One region of the Vibrio sp. D173a genome, then DNA from elsewhere that is predicted to be linked to it. Evidence: predicted binding sites of a transcription regulator. Region 1 holds the regulator's gene; the other holds the start of a gene.
What was found. Region 1 encodes PurR, which represses purine synthesis genes. Its sites were predicted from a motif close to TNANGNAAACGTTTNCNTNA; they were not measured.
Positions count from the first base shown of each region.

Region 2: the regulator PurR is predicted to act here: its motif matches at 2,313-2,332, upstream of KIV40_RS22310 (inosine/guanosine kinase).

Region 1 covers NZ_JAHGAH010000118.1:52,348-64,295, forward strand. The annotation lists gene topA (type I DNA topoisomerase) at 312-2,942, shown strand; gene glgC (glucose-1-phosphate adenylyltransferase) at 3,477-4,694, shown strand; gene glgA (glycogen synthase GlgA) at 4,684-6,141, shown strand; gene KIV40_RS13380 (alpha/beta fold hydrolase) at 6,265-7,068, shown strand; gene KIV40_RS13385 (putative signal transducing protein) at 7,106-7,423, opposite strand; gene KIV40_RS13390 (TVP38/TMEM64 family protein) at 7,423-8,112, opposite strand; gene KIV40_RS13395 (TfoX/Sxy family DNA transformation protein) at 8,232-8,822, opposite strand; cyclic di-GMP riboswitch class I at 8,939-9,028, opposite strand; gene purR (HTH-type transcriptional repressor PurR) at 9,308-10,312, opposite strand; gene torD (molecular chaperone TorD) at 10,756-11,403, opposite strand; gene torR (two-component system response regulator TorR) at 11,636-11,948, shown strand, end outside.
Region 2 covers NZ_JAHGAH010000253.1:1,489-13,436, forward strand. The annotation lists gene hflD (high frequency lysogenization protein HflD) at 79-696, opposite strand; gene mnmA (tRNA 2-thiouridine(34) synthase MnmA) at 707-1,831, opposite strand; gene KIV40_RS22305 (hypothetical protein) at 2,022-2,291, shown strand; gene KIV40_RS22310 (inosine/guanosine kinase) at 2,408-3,712, shown strand; gene KIV40_RS22315 (H-NS family nucleoid-associated regulatory protein) at 3,841-4,248, opposite strand; lysine riboswitch at 4,850-5,030, shown strand; gene tet(35) (tetracycline efflux Na+/H+ antiporter family transporter Tet(35)) at 5,140-6,741, shown strand; His leader region at 6,923-7,060, shown strand; gene hisG (ATP phosphoribosyltransferase) at 7,115-8,011, shown strand; gene hisD (histidinol dehydrogenase) at 8,017-9,327, shown strand; gene hisC (histidinol-phosphate transaminase) at 9,340-10,380, shown strand; gene hisB (bifunctional histidinol-phosphatase/imidazoleglycerol-phosphate dehydratase HisB) at 10,458-11,531, shown strand; gene hisH (imidazole glycerol phosphate synthase subunit HisH) at 11,558-11,948, shown strand, end outside.

The sequences.
Region 1 (11,948 bases):
TCTAAGGTTAAGTTCTGATCGCGAAAGAAAAAATATTTTGTGATGTGAGACAAAATTTATTGAATTCGACTAGCGAGAGGAATCTTTGCCTGCTTAGTATATGCCGCTCAAGACCTTTTTCAGAACCCTGCCTCATCAAAGTGCAAAGGCGATGAATTGTCAACCAATCGGATCTGAATTTCAAAAAAGCAGTTGATCTTCTTTTCATCTCGCACAATAGTAAAAAAAGAAGCAATGAAATAGAACATTATGCGGGTAGCTTCCTTAGGGGGCAGTTACCCGCATTATTATGAAGGACGTTAGAGTCAGTTATGGGTAAATCGCTCGTTATAGTGGAGTCACCAGCCAAGGCTAAGACGATAAATAAATATCTTGGTAAAGACTTTATTGTTAAGTCTAGTGTTGGTCACGTGCGTGATCTGCCTACGGCCGGTCAAAGCACTGGTGAGAAAAAAGCCGCTGCCATTTCTACAAAAGGAATGAGCCCTGAAGAGAAAGCGCGTGTCAAAAAAGAAAAAGACCGCAAAGCGCTAATCAAAAAAATGGGGATTAACCCATATCATGACTGGGATGCGAATTACCAAATCCTTCCAGGCAAAGAAAAAGTCGTAAGCGAACTGCAAAAATTAGCCAAAGACGCTGATTACGTTTACCTCGCAACCGATTTGGACCGCGAGGGGGAAGCAATCGCATGGCACCTTCGTGAGATCATCGGTGGCGATGAAGAGCGATACAAGCGCGTAGTGTTTAACGAGATCACTAAGAATGCTATCCAACAAGCTTTCCAGACACCTGGCGAGCTAAACATGGACGGTGTTAACGCACAGCAAGCACGTCGATTCATGGACCGAGTAGTAGGTTTCATGGTTTCTCCATTGCTATGGAAGAAAGTTGCGCGTGGTCTTTCAGCAGGTCGCGTACAATCAGTAGCGGTGAAGCTATTGGTTGAGCGTGAGCGTGAAATCAACGCTTTCATTCCAGAAGAGTTCTGGGATATCAACGCGAATACGCACACCAAAGACAAGACCGCATTCAAATTGCTTGTTGCACAAAAAGATGGCGTTGCGTTTAAGCCAGTCAACGAGGCAGAGACCAAAGCAGCGCTTTCGGTACTGGAAAAAGCGAGCTACGAAGTTTGTAAGCGTGAAGACCGCCCAACAAAGAGTAAGCCTTCTGCACCGTACATCACTTCAACACTGCAACAAGCGGCAAGCACTCGTCTTGGCTACGGCGTTAAGAAGACAATGATGCTCGCTCAACGTTTGTATGAAGCGGGTTACATCACCTATATGCGTACCGACTCTACCAACTTGAGTGCGGAAGCTGTAGATGCGGTTCGTGGATTCATCGGCTCTGAGTATGGTGACAAGTATCTTCCTGCTAAACCGCTAACATACGGTAGCAAAGAGGGCGCACAAGAAGCGCACGAAGCGATTCGTCCTTCCGATGTTTCTGTGAAATCAGAAGATCTACAAGGTGTTGATGCGGACGCACACAAACTTTACTCATTGATCTGGAATCAGTTCGTTGCTTGTCAAATGACGCCAGCAGAATACGATTCAACAACAATCAGTGTGAAAGCGGCAGAATACACGCTAAAAGCGAAAGGCCGTATCCTTAAGTTTGACGGTTGGACTCGCGTACAACGCCCAATGGGTAAAAACGAAGATACGATTCTTCCAGCTGTTCAGCTAGGCGAAAAGCTAGACTTAGAGTCATTAGAGCCTAAACAGCACTTTACTAAGCCACCTGCACGTTTTACAGAAGCGGCATTGGTTAAAGAGCTTGAGAAGCGCGGCATTGGCCGTCCTTCAACTTACGCTTCAATCATCTCTACGATCCAAGATCGCGGTTACGTGAAAGTTGAACAGCGTCGTTTCTATGCAGAAAAGATGGGCGAGATCGTTACTGACCGCCTAGATGACAGCTTTAACGACCTAATGAACTACGACTTCACGGCTCGTATGGAACAGAAGCTTGACCAAATCGCAGAAGGCGATGTGATGTGGAAAGATGTTCTAGACAACTTCTTCACAGACTTCACTGGCGATCTTGAGAAAGCGGAACAGGACGAAAACGAAGGCGGCATGAAACTGAATCACATTGTGATGACAGATATTGAGTGTCCAACTTGTGGTCGTCCAATGGGTATTCGTACTGCGTCTACCGGTGTGTTCCTTGGCTGTTCTGGTTACGCATTGCCACCTAAAGAGCGTTGTAAGACAACGATTAACTTAGGTGACGAAGATGGCATTATCAATGTTCTAGAAGAAGATGTGGAAACTGCAGCACTGCGTGCGAAGAAGCGTTGTCCTATCTGTGAAACAGCGATGGATGCATACCTGATCGACGATAAGCGTAAGATGCACGTTTGTGGTAACAACCCGAACTGTGAAGGCTACATCGTTGAACACGGCGAGTTCAAAGTGAAAGGCTACGATGGCCCAGTTGTTGAGTGTGACAAGTGTGGTTCTGACATGGTGCTTAAAAACGGTCGCTTCGGTAAATACATGGACTGTACGAGTGAGACGTGTAAGAACACTCGTAAGATTCTGAAGAATGGCGAAGTTGCGCCACCGAAGGAAGACCCAGTTCATTTCCCTGAACTGCCATGTGAAAACTCGGACGCTTACTTTGTTCTGCGTGATGGTGCTTCTGGCCTATTTATGGCAGCAAGCAACTTCCCTAAATCACGTGAAACTCGTGCTCCGTTGGTGTCTGAACTGGCTCGCTTCGAAGAACGTCTTCCGGAGAAGTTTAAGTACCTAACGACAGCGCCAGCAGCGGATCCAGATGGTCGCCCTGCAGTGGTTCGCTTTAGCCGTAAGAGCAAAGAAAACTACGTGCGTACTGAAGACAATGGCAAACCAAGTGGTTGGACTGCGTTGTTTGTTGACGGTAAGTGGGAAATCACAGATAAGCGCAAAAAAGCAAAAGCTTAAACATCAGGTTTAAATGGATAAGGCAGCGAATTCGCTGCCTTATTTTTTATCTGCTATTTTGTAAATCATTCATTTCATCAATGCTTTTTCCTTCAAGTTTTCTCCATTTTGTTTTCATCGAACGGTCATAGTTTCATCGTATCCTGTCGCAAAACTGCACTTGTGTAGTTAATCGGTTTGTAAATTGTTTTCACAATGTAATCGTTTGCGCTCTGATGTGTGATCAAGATACCGTATTGAGTAAGCAACATCTGTATATGACACGGAATGGCATATTTTAAATTGTAATTTAGTTCCAGTCCGATAACTTATTACACAAATAATGCAACTGTATGCTGTTATTTAGCGCCAAAAATAAAGAATAACTAAGGTGCTGGCGTACGAGGATGTGCAATAGCTTTTTTAGTTCGTGCTGTGAGGGTTCAAAGAAACTTGTCAGTGCGAATGTATTAACCTATTCGCTTGACTCCCCGAGTTCTGCTCATATCAAGCGAGTACCAGTTCCAAGCTATAACTATATATGGAGAACAACGAATGGCTGGTGTTTTGGGAATGATTCTTGCTGGCGGTGAAGGCTCTCGCTTGAGACCTTTAACGGAATCCCGCAGTAAACCTTCGGTCCCTTTTGGCGGGAGCTACCGACTTATTGATTTCGCTCTGAATAACTTTGTGAATGCGGATCTCATGCGCATTTACGTTCTTACTCAATTCAAATCTCAATCTCTATTCCACCACTTGAAAAAGGGTTGGAACATCAACGGTATTACCGACCGTTTTATCGACCCAATTCCTGCGCAAATGCGTACAGGTAAGCGTTGGTATGAAGGTACAGCGGATGCTATTTACCAAAACCTACGTTTTATGGAATTGGCGGAACCGGATCAAGTTTGTATCTTTGGTTCAGACCATATTTATAAAATGGACATCAAACAGATGTTGGCTTTCCACCAAGAGAAAGAGGCGTCACTAACGGTTTCAGCGCTTAGAATGCCGTTATCTGAAGCTTCTCAATTTGGTGTTATTGAAGTCGATAACGAAGGTCGTATGATCGGCTTTGAAGAGAAACCTGCAAACCCGAAATCTATTCCTGGCGACCCAGAACATGCGCTGGTTTCGATGGGGAACTACGTATTTGAAGCTCAGACGCTGTTTGCTGAGCTGATTGAAGATGCGGACAATGAAGCTTCTTCTCACGACTTCGGTAAAGACATCATTCCAAAGATGTTCCCACGTGGTGATGTGTTTGTTTACGACTTCAGTACTAACCGCATTACAGGTGAGAAAGAAGAAGTTTACTGGCGCGATGTAGGTACGATTGACGCGTACTGGCAAGCTCATATGGACCTGCTTGAGAAAGACGCAGCGTTCTCGCTATACAACCGCAAATGGCCACTGCACACTTACTACCCACCATTGCCACCTGCGACATTTACGGACTCTGACAATGGTCGAGTTCAGATCATCGACAGCTTAGTGTGTAACGGTAGCTACGTGCGCGGCTCCCGTATCGAAAAATCGGTACTTGGCTTCCGCAGCAACATCGCTTCTGCGTGTGACATTAGCCAATGTATTTTGCTTGGTGACGTGAAAGTTGGAGAAGGTTGTGTACTTCGCCGCGTGATTGTAGATAAAGATGCGGATATTGCACCGGGCACGCAAATTGGTGTAAATCTACAAGAAGATAAGAAACACTACCATGTGTCAGATGATGGCATTGTTGTAATTCCAAAAGGAGCACGTGTTGGCTACTAACAATTTGTCTGTTCTGTTTGTAGCGTCTGAAGTCGAAGGACTGATCAAGAGTGGTGGCTTGGCTGATGTAGCCAAGGCACTGCCGGAAGCCCTTCAAAATCTTCAGCAAGATGTACGAATTTCTATACCAGCCTATACCGGCATTGAGCAGTTATCAGAGGCGGAAACCGTTCTTGAGACAGAGCTAACGAGTTGGCCTCATACCGCTTACCGTGTCCTAAAGCTAACGCTCGGCGACAATCCAGTTTACCTGATTGATTGCCCTCCGTATTTCAATCGTCCTTCCATGTATGCGGAAAATAACCAGGCTTATACCGACAACGGCGAGCGCTTTGCTTTTTTCAGCGCTGCTTGCCTTGATATGTTACCTAAGCTTGGTTTTCAACCAGATATTGTACATGCCAATGACTGGCATACTGGGTTAGTTCCATTCTTGCTAAAACATCGTTACGGTCACGACGCTTTCTTTGCTAATACTCGCAGCGTTATCTCTATCCATAATGCGGTATTCAAAGGGGTATTTAGCTATGACGATGTTCAGTGTCTTCCTGAGTTTCATTCCCGAAATGTACCAGACGCAGCGGTAAGCGCTACGCACATCACCATGCTTAAAGCGGGGGTGATGAACGCAGATAAAATCAATGCGGTCAGCCCAACTTATGCAGAAGAGCTTAAAACTGAGCTGGGAAGCCATGGTATGGCGTGGGAATTTCAGCAACGTGCTGGAGATTTGGTTGGTATTCTTAATGGCTGCGATTACGGCACTTGGAACCCAGAAACCGATTCGAGTTTACCGCTAAACTACAAAGCGAATCGACAAAGTATGGTTCGTGGTAAAAACGCATGTAAGAAGCCGCTGCAAGAACAACTGGGTCTTGAAGCGTCCGATTGTGCCATGTTTGGTATGGTGTGCCGCCTGACACAGCAAAAAGGGGTTCATTATCTCTTGCCGGCATTGGCTGATTTTCTAAAACACGATGTTCAGCTTGTTGTGGTTGGTACTGGCGATCCTATTCTGGCTGCGCAGTTACGAGATGTTGCCGCACAGTTTTCGGATAAGTTTGTTTTTGTTGAAGCTTATGACAACGAGCTCGCACACTTGGTTGAGGCCGGCTCAGATTTCTTCTTAATGCCTTCTGAGTTTGAACCTTGTGGTTTGAACCAAATCTACAGCATGGCTTATGGCACTTTGCCTATCGTTCGTGGGGTCGGGGGCTTAAAAGATAGCGTGAATGACTACGACGTTGATCCAACAGACGCAACGGGTTTTGTTTTTTATGAACCGACGCCACAAGGATTGCTGCTTACCATGCTACGAGCATTATTGCTGTATGCACAAAATGTGAACGAAGTAAGGCGAGTACAACTGCATGCTATGCAAAAAGACTTTTGTTGGCGCAAAGCGGCTGAAGAGTATTTGCAATTGTATAGAGCTGCGTTAAATTGACGCAAAATTTTTAGAAAGTGTAACGAAAGGCACCGGATTAGGTGCCTTTATTACTCTTGCCCTAATAGAGTGTGTTAGGATTTATTTATTTCTGTTCACAAAGAATGTTTTTCATACTGATACATGACTCAGCCACTTTTATTCCACAAAACCTATTTACACCCTACTAGTAAGGAGTGGGTCGTTTTCGTTCATGGTGCTGGTGGCAGTTCTTCGATATGGTTTAAACAGATCAAGGCTTATAAGCAGCACTTCAATTTATTGCTGATTGATCTTCGAGGACACGGAAAATCCAATCAACTGCTTAAAGAGTTGATGACAAGCCGTTATACCTTTACGGCAGTCACCCAAGATATTTTAAAAGTCCTAGATCACCTTAAGATTCAGTCCGCGCACTTTGTCGGTATGTCTCTGGGGACCATCATTGTTCGTAACCTTGCCGAGCTGGCTTCAGAACGCGTACGCTCTATGGTTCTTGGCGGGGCGGTGACACGTTTGAATACACGCTCTCAAATCCTAGTGAGACTTGGCAACCTCGGTAAGCATATCCTGCCATACATGTGGCTGTATAAGTTATTTGCTTACATTGTGATGCCACAGAAGAACCAACGTGAATCGCGACATCTATTTATTCGCGAAGCAAAGAAGCTGTGCCAGAAAGAATTCAAACGTTGGTTTATTTTGGCTGCGGACGTGAACCCGTTGATGCGATATTTTAAAGATCGTGAGCTTCCAATCCCAACCCTATACTTGATGGGGGATAGAGATTATATGTTCATTAAACCTGTCAAAGAGATGGTTGCGGTACACAAGCTCAGCGTCTTGCGCGAAATTCCTGATTGTGGACACGTGTGCAATGTGGAAAGACCAGACGACTTTAACCAGCATTCTATCGAGTTCATTAAGCAGCAAAGTCTAGCGGCTTAATAGAGCTCTCAGTCAGACCCAAAGAGTAGGGGAGCCATTATGGCTCCCCTATTTGATATCCACATTGCCAGCATGCCCCAAACTGACCTTCATTTTGTTCTGAACATTGTGGGCATTGCCAATCTTGATATGTTCGGTCCGCTTGTTGTCGATAATCTTCAACAATGGCTGACGCTTTCAACTCTTGCTCTGGATGTAAAAGCCAAACATACGGGTCTGTATCATCGCCAAATGGCAGTTCGCCTTTCAAGCCAAACATTCCCTCGCCTCTTACTTCACAAGCTATCTGTTCGGTTTTTAGAAGCTCGCAAACGATATGAGCTTCAGCAGGATTCTTGGCGACGTATATTTTCATTAAGCGTTTCCGTTTTGTACTTGAGCAGGGCGAACTTTATTCATAACCCATTTTGCGATGATTGGGAACAAACCAAGTAACGCAAATGACGCTAATACGGTCGGCGACACAATACCTGATAGGCTATCGATGGTGGCGAGCTGAGTACCAGCGTTTAAGTACACGGCAGTGCCTGGCAGCATACCGATTTGGCTGGTTAAGTAAAAACGCGCAATGGTCATCGGTGTTAACCCCATCAATAAGTTGATAAGGAAAAACGGAAAGACGGGAATCAAGCGCAGAGAAAACAGGTAAAAGGCACCGTCTTTTCCAACGCCTTGGTTAATCGCACTCAGTTTACTCCCAAACTTACTTTGTACCCATTCTCTCAATAGGTAACGGCTACTCAAGAAAGCAATCGTAGCGCCGATGGTGCTGGCAAAAGAAACCAACAATAAGCTAGTCCAAAAACCAAACAAGGCAGCACCGAGCAGGGTAACGACAGCTGCGCCTGGAATCGAAAACGCAGTGATGGCGATATAAGCAAAGAAATAGGTCGCGGCGGCGTATATGAAGTTTTGGTCAATAAAGCTATTTAACGCCTCTTGTTGTGCTTTTGCATTTTCTAGGGTTAGGTATTGACCAAAATTTACACCTAGAAAGAGGATGGTCGCGACTAGGATCAGTCCTAAAATCAGTTTCTTATTCATATCAATTGCTCCGTTTGGCTTCTTAAATAATAAGACAGAATGGAATAAGAAAAATTTCAAAAAAAAACCGCAGCGTGAAAACTGCGGCTTTTACTCAATGTCATACTGATATGAACGCGCTACGGGAGAGCACTCATCAATTCTTTTCGGCGAGACTGAGGTACGACGCTCCAATGTGTACCGTTGATTGCGCCCTCTAGCGCCCACAACAACTCAAGGCTTACCGTTGAGGCATGCGTATCTTGGATTGCTTTGTAAGCGTTTAAGGCACCTTCTTCTTCTAGCTGCTCGACAGAGTCAATGCCTGCTTTCTTCAACATGCGTTCGGTTGCTAGGCGAAGATTCGGAAGGTCTTTCAATCGGTTAGGTTTGGTGCTCGCTTGTTGCTTTTTCTCTTGCTTAGCGGTCTCTAGAGATTGCTTTGCAACTTCAATCAAGCGATCGGTTGAATCCCATAGATCATCAGAAATCGCATAGTATTTCGTAACAACTGGGAAACCACGTTTCTTGTAGACGTACGGTTTTAGTCCTTGAGTCTCGAAGTCAGAAGATGTTTGTCGGTCAGCTCGAATGTGAAGTTGGTTGTTTACGACTAGCGCAAACATCGTTTCATCAGCGAAGAGCCCGAAGCCGCCAAACATTGAGCGCGACTTGATATTACCAAGTGCCTCAAACAGCTTCATTGAGTCTTTGAGTATCGGTTTATCCATGGTGTGTTATCTCGGTGTAATTAATATTACGCCACCAAAAATCAGGTCCGAGAGATTAGCAAATGCATGCAGACACAATGTCATTAAAGGGTAAACTCACTTAATGCATATTTGCCATCGGTAACCCCGCTACCTTCCATCTAATTCGATGGTTCAGGCCGGAGGCTTTGCGTCCCACCCTTTCGAATGGTTTGCCCTGTGCGTGACCATTTGAGAATACTTCGTATATTGAATTAACATCACGTTTCAAACATCAAAGTGTGATCTTGGTTCAGTTGATAGTGCTATTTTGATGTGTTTAGTTTCATATTTTGGGCTGTCTACTTGTCATACTAAAGCTTGATGTAGGAAATGGGCTACAAGTGAGTTAAAACAGCAACTTATCTTAGCCTTTGATTGTATAAGCGATGTCGAATGTTTCAAAAAAGTTATTTTACGCAATAAAAAAGCGCCCCGAAGAGCGCTTTATAAAAACTGAGGTGAAATTAGTTCAATTTCTTAACTGTATTGCGAACTACGATCTCTGGCTGCATCTCAAACACACGCTTTTCGTGCTCTTTGTCTTTGATGCGCTCTAGTAGAATTTCAAACGCGTTTTTACCCACACGACGTTTCGGTTGGTGGATCGTCGTTAGCGGCGGTGAGAAGTACTCTGCAAGCTCAATGTTGTCGTAGCCGATAACGGATATGTCATCTGGTACTTTGATGCCGTTTTGTTGTAGACGGCTCATCAAACCTAACGCCATTGTGTCGTTAAAGCAGAATACAGCAGTTGGGCGTTTTTCCATTGCAGTGATGTTGTCTGCAGCAAGTACTGCTGTATCACACTCGAAGTTACCTTCAAGAACCCAATCTTCGTTTACTGCAAGATTTGCTTCAGCCATTGCACGACGGTAGCCTGCGATACGCTCTTGGCACGCCGCCTTTTCAAAGTGGCCGCTCAAACATGCGATGTCAGTATGACCGTTGTCGATCAGGTATTTCGTCGCGATGTAACCGCCTTCTTCTGAGTTATCAATGATCTTATCTGCTTGTGAGCTTTCTGGGCCCCAGTCCATTACCACTTTAGGAATGTCTGAATGGCGATCAAGCATCTCTTTTAGCTCTTCCGTAAGGTCAGAACACATTACTAGGATGCCGTCTACGCGTTTCTCTGCAAGCATGCGGATGTAGTCACGTTGTTTCTCGTAGATACCACCAGTGTTACATAAGATTAGTGTGTAACCTTGACGGTAACAGTAGCTTTCAACACCATCGATCACTTCAGAGAAGAATAGGTTGGTTGATTGAGTAACTAACATACCGATAGTACGAGTAGAGTTGCATTTCAAACTACGAGCAACAGCACTTGGCGCGTAATTGAGCTCATCCACTGCTTTCATTACTTTTTCTTGAGTGGTCTCTGCAACAAAGCGAGTTTTGTTAATTACGTGCGAAACTGTTGTGGTAGAAACGCCGGCTAAGCGAGCAACGTCTTTAATAGTGGCCATAAATGATGTCCTGTATCGAGCTACTGAATACCGTAGTGAAGACAACCATATGCTTAGGGTCTTGCGCAAACCGAGCAACTGCAGAAAGGGCATTGCTGAGATATTTGGCAGCGGTTGTTCCGAAATCGGTATAAAAAGGTTTGTAGCAACATTTGTTGCTGAAACGCCTATTCCTGTCTTACATAAATGAGAAATAGGTCAGCAATCATGTTAAGAAAACACAAAAACCGCTATATTTCAGCGGTTTACATATAAATCATATTTAATCGTTTGCGCTCACATTTTAGACTGATGTGGGCAGGCTGGCAATATTTTCAGCGGTTGTTTTGTGCCTTTGAGGTCACATTTTAACGGCTAAATTTGTTGGGTTTCTATGAGCCAGATTAAAAATAAACGAATAAAATAGGGAGCCTAAATAGCAGGCTCCCTAAAATAGGCGGCAATTATTCACCAAGAAGGTAGGTGCTGTCCAGTTTACAGAATGCAATTAATAGTTGCGCAACGCTAACATAGAAGCCAAATTCATCGAATTGCTTACATTTAGCAGCAAACTGAGGCAACCAAGTCATAAGGTGCTGCTGGATGAATTCGTTCTGTTTCTCGAACGCTTCTTCCATATGCTTTTCTTGCTCTAGTTCGTTTGAGCGAATGATCATGTTGCCTAAGAAATCCAGCTCTACCGCTAAATGGTCGGCTGGTTCTTTAAGGTTTTCGTCTACCTGCACGCCAAAATCAGCCATCAGCTTTTCCATCTCTTCTGCTGGTTTATCATTTAGCAGGCCAGATTTACCGATATACATAGAGGCGTAAGGCAGTGCGCCGTGTTTTTCTGTTTTAAGGAAAAGTTCGCAGAAGTCTGCAGCTAATTCTAGCTGAGCGTCTTCACGATCTTGTAGGCGGTTGAGTGCATCAACAAGGGTATCAACGGCTGGTTTCAGTGATTCATTTTCACCAAGGCCGACTAAAAAGCTTCGAATTTCAACACTGTGGTAGGTTTCCAATTCGTTTTCTGTCAGCTCTTTTGCGAACAGGCTAGAAAACCACCAATAGATCTCGGCGCGTTTTTCGTTAAAAGCTTTCACTTCTTGCATTTTTTTGCTCCTGAATGATTCTCCCTTAAGTGTAAACAATTAAGATGAATAGCAGTAACTATAATTGTTATGCTTTGTGGGAAAATATTCGTAGTTATGTATAGCCGTAAATAAGCTTGCTTTGAATCAATAAAATCGCAAAATCTTGCATTTTAATGGTTCTACGACTAGAAATGTTACTAGTTATGAATAGAATACGTCTTGGATAATAAAAAGACAGAAAGTGGTGTAAATGAGCTATCACGTATTAGTCGTAGAAGATGATGTTGTAACTCGTAGTAAGCTTGCGGGCTATTTCCAAAAAGAAGGCTACAAAGTCAGTGAAGCAGAAAGTGGCGCAGAGATGCGTGAAGTGCTGCAAGGTGGCGATGTAGATTTAATTATGCTGGATATTAACTTGCCTGGCGAAGACGGCCTGATGCTTACGCGTGAATTACGCAGCCAATCAGATATCGGCATCATATTAGTGACAGGACGCACGGATAGCATTGACAAAATCGTTGGCCTAGAAATGGGCGCAGACGATTATGTGACAAAGCCTTTTG
Region 2 (11,948 bases), on a different contig from region 1:
GCAAACGTTTGCGCGAGATTTGTTTTGGTCTAAAAAAATGAGCTCGCGATAAACGCGAGCTGCTTACTAGATACCTTATTACATTCGAGCAAGAAGGATTTGCGCTTGCTCTACCATCTTTTTGCGTCCGAAGATTAGGTGGCGACGTTTACCGCCAACTTGACGCCAAAGTACTGCGCTACGAATACCCGATAACAACAGCGCACGAACTTTGTGCTGGTTAGAGGTTTGTTGCAGTACCGATGGAGTACCAGTTACTTGAATACGAGGACCAATAGGGCTGACTACATCCAAGTAAATGCTTGCTAGGTTGCTGATCATTTGATCATCTAGCAATTCAAAATGTTCCGTTTGACGCTGAGCCATTTGGATGCGATCACCAAGTTGTGACATTGCATCGTTACGACCCGATAGCTTGCGCTCTAATGCCATTAGGCTGATGATGTAGCGAGTGACTTCACTTCCCGATGGGGTGCTATCAATCCCTTTCACCAAGCATTCAAGACCCAGCTTAAGGTCGGCCTCGCGACCGAAAACACCAATGGTGTTCGCTGGGCTAGTATTCAAAATGGCGTTAATTGACGTTTCAAAGGCATCTTGATCACAATGTCCGTCTCTCGCTACCTGTTGAACTAGAGCAACAGCTTGGCAGATACCTGCAAAAGCGATAGTACGGTCATAAAGTGTATTCGCCACGTAACGACTCCTAAGCTTGAGAATATTTAATGCGTTGCTCGATGATGCCGCCACCTAGGCACACGTCATCTTTGTAGAACACAGCTGATTGACCTGGTGTTACAGCAATTTGTGGCTCGTCAAAGATCACTTTAATGTTTTCATCATCGATAGGGATGATTGTACAAGGAATATCTTCCTGACGGTAACGAGTTTTCACTGTGCACTTCATAACATCGCGAATTGGCTCACGATCTACCCAGTGAAGTTGTGATGCAAGTAGACCTTCTGATTTAAGCATTGGGTGGTCTTTACCTTGAACGGCAATCAAAACGTTACGCTCTAGGTCTTTCTCACCAACGAACCATGGGTCTTCGTTACCACCGCCACCTTTGCGGCCACCGATGTGCAGACCTTTGCGCTGACCTAATGTGTGGTACATCAAGCCTTGGTGTTGACCAATCACTTCGCCTTCAGGCGTTTCGATGTTGCCTGGTTGAGCTGGAAGGTAGCGACCTAGGAATTCCGTAAACTTACGCTCACCGATGAAACAAATACCCGTAGAGTCTTTCTTCTTCGCTGTGATCAGATCTTGCTCTTCTGCGATGCGGCGTACTTCTGGCTTCTCTAAATCACCGACAGGGAATAGGCTACGTGCAATTTGCTCGTTGCTTAATGTGTACAGGAAGTAGCTCTGGTCTTTATTGCTGTCTAGGCCACGAAGCATCTGTGGCTTTTCAGCGTTCTCTGGGAAAGAGCGACGCACGTAGTGACCCATTGCAATGTAATCAGCGTCAAGCACTTCATCAGCGAATTCTAGGAATGCTTTGAACTTGATTTCTTTGTTACAAAGAATGTCTGGGTTTGGTGTACGGCCTGCTTTGTATTCAGCAAGGAAGTACTCAAATACGTTATCCCAGTATTCAGCAGCAAAGTTGATGGTGTGTAGGTGAATGCCTAGCTTGTCACATACTGCCTGAGCATCAGCAAGATCTTCTGCTGCTGTGCAATATTCTTCGTTGTCATCTTCTTCCCAGTTCTTCATGAACAGGCCTTCTACTTGGTAGCCTTGTTGCTTTAGAAGATACGCAGAAACAGATGAATCAACGCCGCCGGACATACCGACGATGACTTTCTTTTGGCTGTTATCAGACATTACTAAACACCACTAAAATTAACGGGACGCAGATTCTACCAGAATCCACTGACCGGGGACAGATCCGAGATCGAAATCACACTTCGATTTTGATGTAAATTTCACCGAAAACAAACCGTGTGTGAGAATTCGATAAGTATAGAAGGGTTATATATGGCATAGTTGGCAAAAATCCAAGAGGAAATATCAAATGACCGAAGAAAACCAATTTATGCAAGAAGCTGAGTTGATTGAAATTGTTGAAAACCAGCTCGAAGATGGCAACCCGATAAAAGTAAAAGAAACCTTAATGCGACTAATGATGACAGGTACGCCACGTGAAGATGCCGTTGCAATGATGGCTTGCGCGATGTCGATTGAGATTTTTGACGTAATGAAAAATGGTGGTGAGTTCAATCTAAAACGCTATACCGAACACCTCGAACAGCTGCCAGATTTAGGTTTCATGGAAGGCGAATAGAGCGTTAGAAAATAAAAAGCAGGGTGCAAACGTTTGCTATACTCGCTTTTATTGCTGCTTTATTGTCAGCGGTATAGAATCCGTTCTCCTTTTCATCCCTTACTCAGACTAACAATATGAAATTTCCTGGACAACGCAAATCCAAGCACTATTTTCCTGTTCATGCTCGCGACCCATTAGTGAGCCAAGCACAAGAAAGCAAGAAGATGACGCGCACTCATATCATCGGCATTGATCAAACGCTGGTTGATATTGAAGCGAAAGTGACAACGGAAGTGATTGAAAAGTACGGTTTGAGTAAAGGACACTCATTGGTAATCGATGATGCGACAGCTGAAGCACTTTACCAACAATTAAAAGAAGACTGCCTAATTACTAACGAGTATGCAGGTGGTACGATCGGTAACACGCTACATAACTACTCAGTATTGGCAGATGACCGTTCGACGCTTTTAGGTGTAATGAGCCAAGATATCAAAATCGGCAGCTACGGTTACCGTTACCTATGTAACACATCTAGTCGTATGGACCTGAACTACCTACAAGGCGTTGATGGTGCAATTGGTCGTTGTTTCGCTCTTATTACTGAAGATGGTGAACGTACTTTCGCAATCAGCGAAGGCCAAATGAACCAACTTCGCCCAGACAATATCCCTGAGAAAATCTTCAAGAGTGCATCTGCTCTGGTTCTTACTGCGTACCTAGTTCGTTGTAAAGAAGGCGATCCAATGCCTGAAGCAACGATGCGTGCTATTGAATACGCGAAGAAACACGATGTACCAGTGGTATTAACACTAGGTACTAAATTCGTTATTCAAGACGATCCAACATTCTGGCAAGAGTTTATTCGCGACAACGTATCTGTTGTAGCAATGAACGAAGATGAAGCAGAAGCGTTAACGGGTGAATCTGACCCATTAGCTGCCTCAGATAAAACGCTTGAATGGGCTGACCTAGTGCTCTGTACAGCAGGCCCTGTTGGTCTATTTATGGCAGGTTACACTGAAGACAGCGCTAAGCGTGAAACGTCATTACCTTTGCTTCCTGGCTCTATTGCGGAATTCAACCGTTACGAATTTAGCCGACCAGCGAAGAAAGACTCATGTGAAAACGCAATTAAAATATATTCGCACATCTCGCCTTACATGGGGGGCCCTGAAAAGATTAAGAACACCAATGGTGCTGGTGATGCAGCATTGTCTGCGGTTCTTCACGATATGGCTGCAAATAAATACCACAAAGAAAATGTGCCTAACTCAAGCAAGCACAATAATGAGTATTTAACTTACTCTTCATTCTCTCAAGTTTGTAAATATGCAAACCGTGCGAGTTATGAGGTTCTAGTACAGCATTCTCCACGTTTATCTCGTGGCCTTCCTGAGCGTGAAGATAGCTTGGAAGAAGCATACTGGGAACGTTAATTTATTATGTTGAATTAGCCAACCTATCACATACGAAAAATGGCGCATTTTGAATGCGCCATTTTTGTATCTATTTATAAATAAAAAGGTTCCGCTAGGGAATCTTTTTAAATTTTATAAATCTATTATTAGATTAGGAAATCGTCTAGAGATTTACCTGCATCAAGTTGCTCTTGGATTGCAGAAGGTGTACGACCTTGACCAGTCCAAGTTTTTTCTTCGCCGTTAGTATCAGTATATTTGTACTTAGCAGGGCGAGGAGCACGCTTAGATTTTGCTTTAGTTTTTGTTTCACCAGCAAGTGCACTAATTAGCGCTTCAACGTCGATACCGTCTTGAGCGATTTTTTCTGCGATAGCTGCTAGTTTCGCTTCTTGCTCAGCTTGTGCTGCGCGGTCTGCTTCTTCTGCTTCTTTACGCTCTTCAACAACGATAGTTAGTTTATCTAGAGCTTCTTCCAATTGCTCTAGAGTTAGCTCACGAGAAAATGCACGGAGGCTACGGATATTTAGAAGTGTTTTAGTCAGCTCAGACATAACGATTCCTATTAATAGGTTAAAAGTTTCTACATTGCTTATCGAGACGATAAATAAAATGCGAATCTAGATTTAAAAATTAGTGTCCTTATATTTAACTTTATCTTTCTCATATGTGCAAATGCTAATTCATGATTTAGATTAAATTTCTTTAGTTTTTTGGGGAGGAAACAATATTAATTAATCAATTTGAAATCTAATTAGTCATTTCCAACACTTTTCTCTTTATAGATACCATCTTTTTCTCGATCACCTTCATGTTTATTTATCGCTTGAATTTAATTTCTCTTTTTCTGACAGAGAAGGGTGAGATTGTGAATGTTGTTGTCGTCATATTTTTTTCATTTATTGTTACACGTAAAACTATGACGAATTTAATAGTAGTAATAAAGTTTCATAAACGACAACATAGAAGTGATTGCAGTTGCGTAATGTATGAGTTGATCACATTCCATTTATAAATCGAAAGTGCGATTATTTATTCATTTAATTTAGTTTGATGTGTTGCATTGGTAGGCCTCATGAGTACAATGGCTGTCACCTGATGCAATATTGCAGACAAATTGTTGTTAATTTGTACGATTAACAGTTAAATGTTTGTTATTGCCGTAGAGGTGCAGTCTCGAAGAGTAGCTATTATTGGGGTGATGCCAATGAATAATAGTGGAAGGCGATGATTGCCGAAGTAGGTGGCCTATCGAAGCCACTTGCTGGGGTTGTCTCTGAAAGGAACAACACTGCCATAGTATATTTACATCAAACTATGGAGCGCTACTGTAGGGTTGGGTGGAGTGTTCGCTTCCCTGTCGCTAAGTTCAACATGAGCACGTGCCGTATGCTACGTGACTTGTCTGCAGTAGATCTCTAGCCAAACTTTGGTTTTTGAAGATCATGAATTTAATAGATTTTGCACATTCTCCTGTTTCGTTATTACCGCCTATTGTCGCACTGACGCTGGCGATTCTAACTCGACGTGTTTTAGTTTCTCTTGGTGTTGGTATCGTACTGGGTGCGGTGCTACTTAACGATTGGTCTATCGGTAACACGGTAGGTTATGTTAGCTCTCAAGTTTCTTCTGTCTTTATTGAAGACGGTGGTATTAATACTTGGAACATGAGCATTGTTGGCTTCCTAATCCTTTTGGGTATGACAACAGCACTGTTAACACTTTCTGGTGGTACTCGCGCTTTCGCTGAATGGGCGCAAACACGAGTAAAAAGTAAACGCGGCTCTAAACTTCTTGCAGCCTTCCTTGGCGTATTCATTTTTGTCGACGATTACTTTAATAGTCTTGCCGTCGGTGCGATCTCTCGCCCAGTGACTGACCGTTTCTACGTCTCTCGCGCCAAGCTTGCGTACATCCTTGACTCAACCGCTGCACCAATGTGTGTGATTATGCCAGCTTCTAGTTGGGGTGCGTACATCATTACCATCATCGGTGGTATCTTGGTGTCACACGGCATCACTGAATACTCGGCGCTTGGTGCTTACGTTCGTCTTATTCCTATGAACTTCTACGCAGTATTTGCTCTACTAATGGTATTTGCAGTGGCGTGGTTTGGTCTGGATATCGGTAAGATGCGTGAACATGAAATCGCAGCGTCTCAAGGCCGTGGTTTTGATAAAGATAAAGAGAACGACTCACAAGAAGCACACGACTTAAACGAAGAGCTAGATATTCGTGAAAGCGAGAAAGGTAAGGTTTCTGACCTAATTCTTCCTATCGTAACGCTTATTGTGGCGACTATTGCTTCAATGCTTTACACCGGTGGTCAAGCGCTAGCAGCAGATGGTAAAGAATTTGCGCTGTTGGGTGCATTTGAAAACACGGATGTTGGTACTTCTCTAATCTACGGTAGTTTACTTGGTCTAGCAGTTGCGTTGTTCACTGTTATTAAGCAAGGTCTACCAATGGTTGAGATTGCACGCACGCTTTGGATTGGTGCTAAGTCAATGTTTGGTGCAATCCTTATCCTTGTTTTCGCTTGGACTATTGGTTCAGTTATCGGTGACATGAAGACGGGTTCTTACCTATCTACAATGGCGCAAGGCAACATCAACCCACACTGGCTACCAGTTATCCTGTTCTTGCTGTCTGGCCTAATGGCGTTCTCTACGGGTACGTCATGGGGTACGTTCGGTATCATGCTTCCAATCGCGGGAGACATGGCTGGCGCAACAGACGTGGCACTAATGCTACCAATGCTAAGTGCTGTTCTAGCTGGTGCAGTATTTGGTGACCACTGTTCACCAATTTCAGATACAACGATTCTGTCGTCAACAGGTGCACGCTGTAACCACATCGATCACGTATCAACACAGTTACCTTATGCATTATCAGTCGCGCTTGTTTCATGCGTGGGCTTTATTGCTCTTGGTATGACAGCTTCAATTGCGTTCTCTTTCATCGCAGCGTCGATTACATTCGTTATCGTTTGCGCTATTTTGTCATGGCTTTCAAAGTCAAAAATGGCATCTTGTCAGAGTGCGTAATTCACTGAATTAAAAAAGTAAATTTATAGGAGGCTTCGGCCTCCTTTTTTATTTGTATTATACAATTCGATTTTTTTTAAAATTAAGGGTTGAAAAAAGTAATCAGCTTGGTTAGTGTGGTTACTAACAAAGCAAATGAGAAGAGCCTTGAAATAAGTATGCGTAATTTTGTAATGAACATTCATCACCATCATCACCCAATATAGTCTTTCGGGAGATGTACGCATACCCGGGAGATAGGATACTCCCGGAGGTGAAAATCAAAGTAAAAACAGATTTCAAACCCTCGGGAGACCAAAATCTCTCGAGGGTTTTTTAGCTTTACTGGTTTATAAAATATTTAAATTACCGAATCTGGCACAGGGATAAAGCAATGCAAACACAACGCTTAAGAATTGCAATTCAGAAAAAAGGTCGTCTTAGCAAAGAGAGCCAAGCTCTACTTAAAAAATGCGGCGTGAAATTCAACGTGATGGGTGAGCGCTTAGTTGTTCATTCTGAAAATATGCCAATTGATTTACTTTTGGTTCGTGACGACGATATTCCTGGTCTAATTATGGATGGCGTTGTAGACCTTGGCTTTATCGGTGAAAATGAACTGGAAGAAGTTCGTCTAGATCGTAAAGCTTTGGGTGAACCGTATGAATTTGTTCAACTTCGTCGTCTTGATTTCGGTGGTTGCCGTTTATCTATCGCAATCGACAAAGACGAAGAGTACAACGGCCCTCAAGACCTAGCTGGCAAACGTATCGCTACGACATACCCACAACTGCTAAAAGCTTACATGGATGAAGTGGGCGTTCCATTCTCAACATGTATGCTGACAGGCTCTGTAGAAGTTGCCCCTCGCGCGAGTCTTGCTGATGCCATCGCTGACTTGGTTTCTACTGGCGCAACGCTGGAAGCGAACGGCCTTAAAGAAGCTGAAATTATCTTCAAATCAAAAGCGACGCTGATTCAACGCATCGGTGAGTTCGACGCAGACAAAGTGGCGCTAATCGAAAAGCTGTTAACTCGTATGCAAGGCGTACAGCAAGCGAAAGAGTCTAAGTACATCATGTTACACGCACCAGCTGAGAAGCTAGACCAAATCAAAGCATTGCTTCCTGGCGCAGAAGACCCAACAGTATTACCTCTGTCTGCTGACAAGCAAAAAGTTGCGGTTCATTTGGTAAGTACTGAAAACCTGTTCTGGGAAACTATGGAACAGCTAAAAGAACTGGGTGCGAGCTCAATTCTAGTACTACCAATTGAAAAAATGATGGAGTAATCGCAATGAGAACCGTCGTATGGCAATCGCTAAGTGAAACGCAGCAAGACTCAATCCTAGAACGTCCTGCAATTACAGAAGGTGCGAATATCACTGCCGCGGTTTCAGAAGTAATCGCAAAAGTTCGCAAAGAAGGTGATGCCGCATTATTGGAGCTGACTGAGAAGTTTGACCGTGTGAAACCTGAATCCATTCTTGTTTCTGCTCAAGAAATCGATGAGGCATCAGCGCGTCTTTCTGAAAAGATGAAAAGCGCATTAGAGCAAGCGTATGAAAACATCACTAAGTTTCACAAAGCACAAAAGCCACAGCCAATCAAAGTAGAAACTCAACCGGGTGTACTTTGTGAGCAAGTAACGCGCCCAATTCAAAAAGTGGGTTTGTACATTCCCGGTGGCAGTGCGCCATTGCCATCGACTGTTTTGATGCTTGGTGTTCCTGCAAAGATTGCAGGCTGTCGTAAAGTGGTGCTTTGTTCTCCACCGCCAATTGCTGACGAGATCCTTTATGTAGCAAAACTGTGTGGTATTGATGAAGTGTACAACGTTGGCGGTGGTCAAGCCGTCGCTGCGATGGCTTATGGCACCGAGACTGTATCGAAAGTCGATAAGATCTTTGGTCCGGGCAACGCTTATGTGACCGAAGCAAAACGACAGGTGAGTAATGATTTCCGTGGCGCAGCGATTGATATGCCTGCAGGTCCATCAGAAGTGCTTGTGATTGCCGATGAAACCGCAGATGCAGACTTTATTGCTGCGGATCTTTTGAGCCAAGCAGAGCACGGTCCTGATTCTCAAGTAGTACTTGTGACACCTTCACCTGTGATTGCGGATCAAGTGACGGACGCAGTTCAACGCCAACTTAAAGAACTGTCACGTGCGGATATTGCCGAGCAAGCATTAGCTTCAAGCTTGATTATTATCGCCGAGTCTCTGACTCAATCGGTTTCCATCTCGAACTACTACGGTCCTGAGCACTTAATTGTTCAGACTAAGAACCCACGCGAGCTTCTGCCTCTATTAAACAACGCAGGTTCTATTTTCCTTGGTGATTGGTCGCCTGAATCAGCAGGTGACTACGCATCGGGCACTAACCACGTTCTTCCTACTTACGGTTACACACGTACTTATTCAAGCTTAGGCTTGGCGGATTTCTCTAAGCGTATGACGATTCAAGAGCTATCTGCTGATGGCCTAAAGAACCTTGCCCCTACAGTGGTCACAATGGCTGAAGCGGAAGGCTTGGATGCACACAAACGTGCAGTGACAATTCGTACTGAGAAATTAACCCGTGTAGAAAAACTGGCCGCTAAGTAAGAGGACAATGAGATGGAAAAGCTAGCGCGTAAACAAGTCCAACAACTTACCCCTTATTTGTCGGCTCGCCGAATTGGTGGTACCGGTGACGTATGGCTAAATGCTAACGAATCGCCATTCAATAATGAATACAAAACAGACTTCGCTCGTCTCAATCGTTACAGCGAATGTCAGCCAAAAGAATTGATTTCCGCTTATGCAGCCTATGCGGGTGTGAAACCAGAACAAACGCTGACTTCTCGCGGTGCAGATGAAGGTATTGAGCTACTGATTCGTGCATTCTGTGAGCCGGGTGAAGATGCGATTCTTTACTGCCCACCAACTTACGGTATGTATGCCATCAGTGCAGAAACCATCGGTGTTGAGCGAAAAACCGTGCCGCTAACGTCAGATTGGCAACTAGACCTTGCAGGTATCGAAGCTAACCTGGATAACGTGAAACTAGTTTTTGTATGTTCGCCAAACAACCCGACAGGTAACTTAGTTAAGCGTGAAGATATTGTCTCTCTGCTTGAGATGACAAAAGACCGAGCAATCGTGGTGATGGATGAAGCGTACATTGATTTTTGCCCTGAAGCATCAACGGTAGATTTACTGGCGCAATATCCGAATCTTGCGATTTTGCGTACTCTGTCGAAAGCTTTTGCGCTTGCTGGTCTGCGTTGTGGATTTACGCTTGCGAACGAAGAGCTGATTAATGTACTTCTTAAAGTTATCGCACCATATCCAGTACCGGTGCCAGTAGCAGAAATTGCGACTCAGGCGCTTTCGGAAGCTGGCTTAGCAAGAGCGAAGTTCCAAGTTCTCGATCTGAATGTAAACCGTGCCTACTTGCAAGTTGGTCTTTCAATGATTCCGGGTTTGGAAGTGTTTGAAGGGTGGGGGAACTACCTATTGGTGAAATTCCCAGATGGCGATGGGCTTTTCAAAGCCGCTTGGGAGACGGGGATTATTTTACGTAACTCGCCAATTGAGAACTGCGTACGTATCAGTGTGGGTAACCGTGACGAGTGCGAAAAAACACTTGGATTTATTAGAAACTACTACGGATAAGTAGAGAAAAAATTTATCGCTCTTGCTCAATAGCGGGAGCGCCAAAAGAATAGCAATATAGCAATAAGGAAGTTCGAGTGAGCAAACAACAAAAAATCCTTTTTATCGACCGTGATGGCACCTTAATTGTTGAGCCGCCAGTTGATTTTCAAGTAGACCGTTTAGATAAGCTAAAACTAGAGCCATTTGTTATCCCAAGCCTGTTGTCGTTGCAGGATGCAGGATACCGCCTAGTGATGGTCACGAACCAAGATGGTTTGGGGACCGACAGCTACCCACAAGAAGATTTTGATGCACCACACAACATGATGATGGAGATCTTTGAATCTCAAGGTGTGAAGTTTGATGACGTGCTGATTTGTCCTCACTTCGATGAAGATAACTGCTCTTGCCGTAAGCCTAAATTGGGCTTGGTAAAAGAGTACCTTCAAGGTGGCAAAGTTGATTTTCAAAACTCCGTTGTGATTGGCGACCGTCAAACTGATCTTCAGCTTGCAGAAAATATGGCAATTCGTGGCATTCAATACAATCCAGAAACCATGGGTTGGAAACAGATCTTGAAAGATCTAACGGTGAAGGCACGCGTTGCTGAAGTGATTCGTACTACAAAAGAAACAGACATCAAAGTTGCGGTGAACCTTGATGAACAAGGCGGCAATGACATCTCTACAGGTCTTGGTTTCTTCGACCACATGTTGGATCAAATCGCGACGCACGGCGGATTCCAGATGGTGTGCAAAGTGGAAGGTGACCTGCACATTGATGATCACCACACGGTAGAAGATACCGCTCTTGCTTTGGGTCAGGCGTTGAAAGAAGCACTGGGTGACAAACGTGGTATTGGTCGCTTTGGCTTCAGCCTGCCAATGGATGAGTGCTTGGCACAATGTGCACTGGACCTATCAGGTCGTCCTTACCTTAAGTTCGACGCGCAATTTAGCCGTGAGCAAGTGGGTGACCTTTCAACAGAGATGGTGGTTCACTTCTTCCGCTCTCTGACTGACACTTTAGCATGTACGCTGCACCTTTCTTCTGCGGGTAACAATGATCACCACATCATTGAGAGCCTATTTAAAGCGTTTGGTCGCACTCTGCGCCAAGCAATCAAAGTAGAAGGCACTGAGCTACCTAGTAGTAAAGGCGTACTTTAAGGCTAACGTTAGCAAGGAGAAAAACAGTGACAGAACAGAAAGTTGTCATTATCGATACTGGCTGTGCCAACGTCTCTTCGGTGAAGTTTTCTATTGAACGCCTAGGTTATGACGTAACGATTTCAAAAGATCCACAAGTTGTATTGGCGGCTGACAAGCTATTCCTACCGGGCGTGGGAACCGCTAGTGAAGCGATGAAAAACCTAGAAGAGCGTGACCTAATCAGCTTGGTAAAACAGGTAGAGAAGCCGCTACTAGGTATCTGTTTAGGCATGCAACTGTTGGGCAAAGTGTCTCAAGAAAAAGGCCAGAAAGCCGACGAGTTAGTCGAGTGTCTTGGACTTTGTGACGGTGAAGTGAAGTTGCTACAGACTGGCGACTTACCGTTGCCGCATATGGGCTGGAACACGGTGTCTG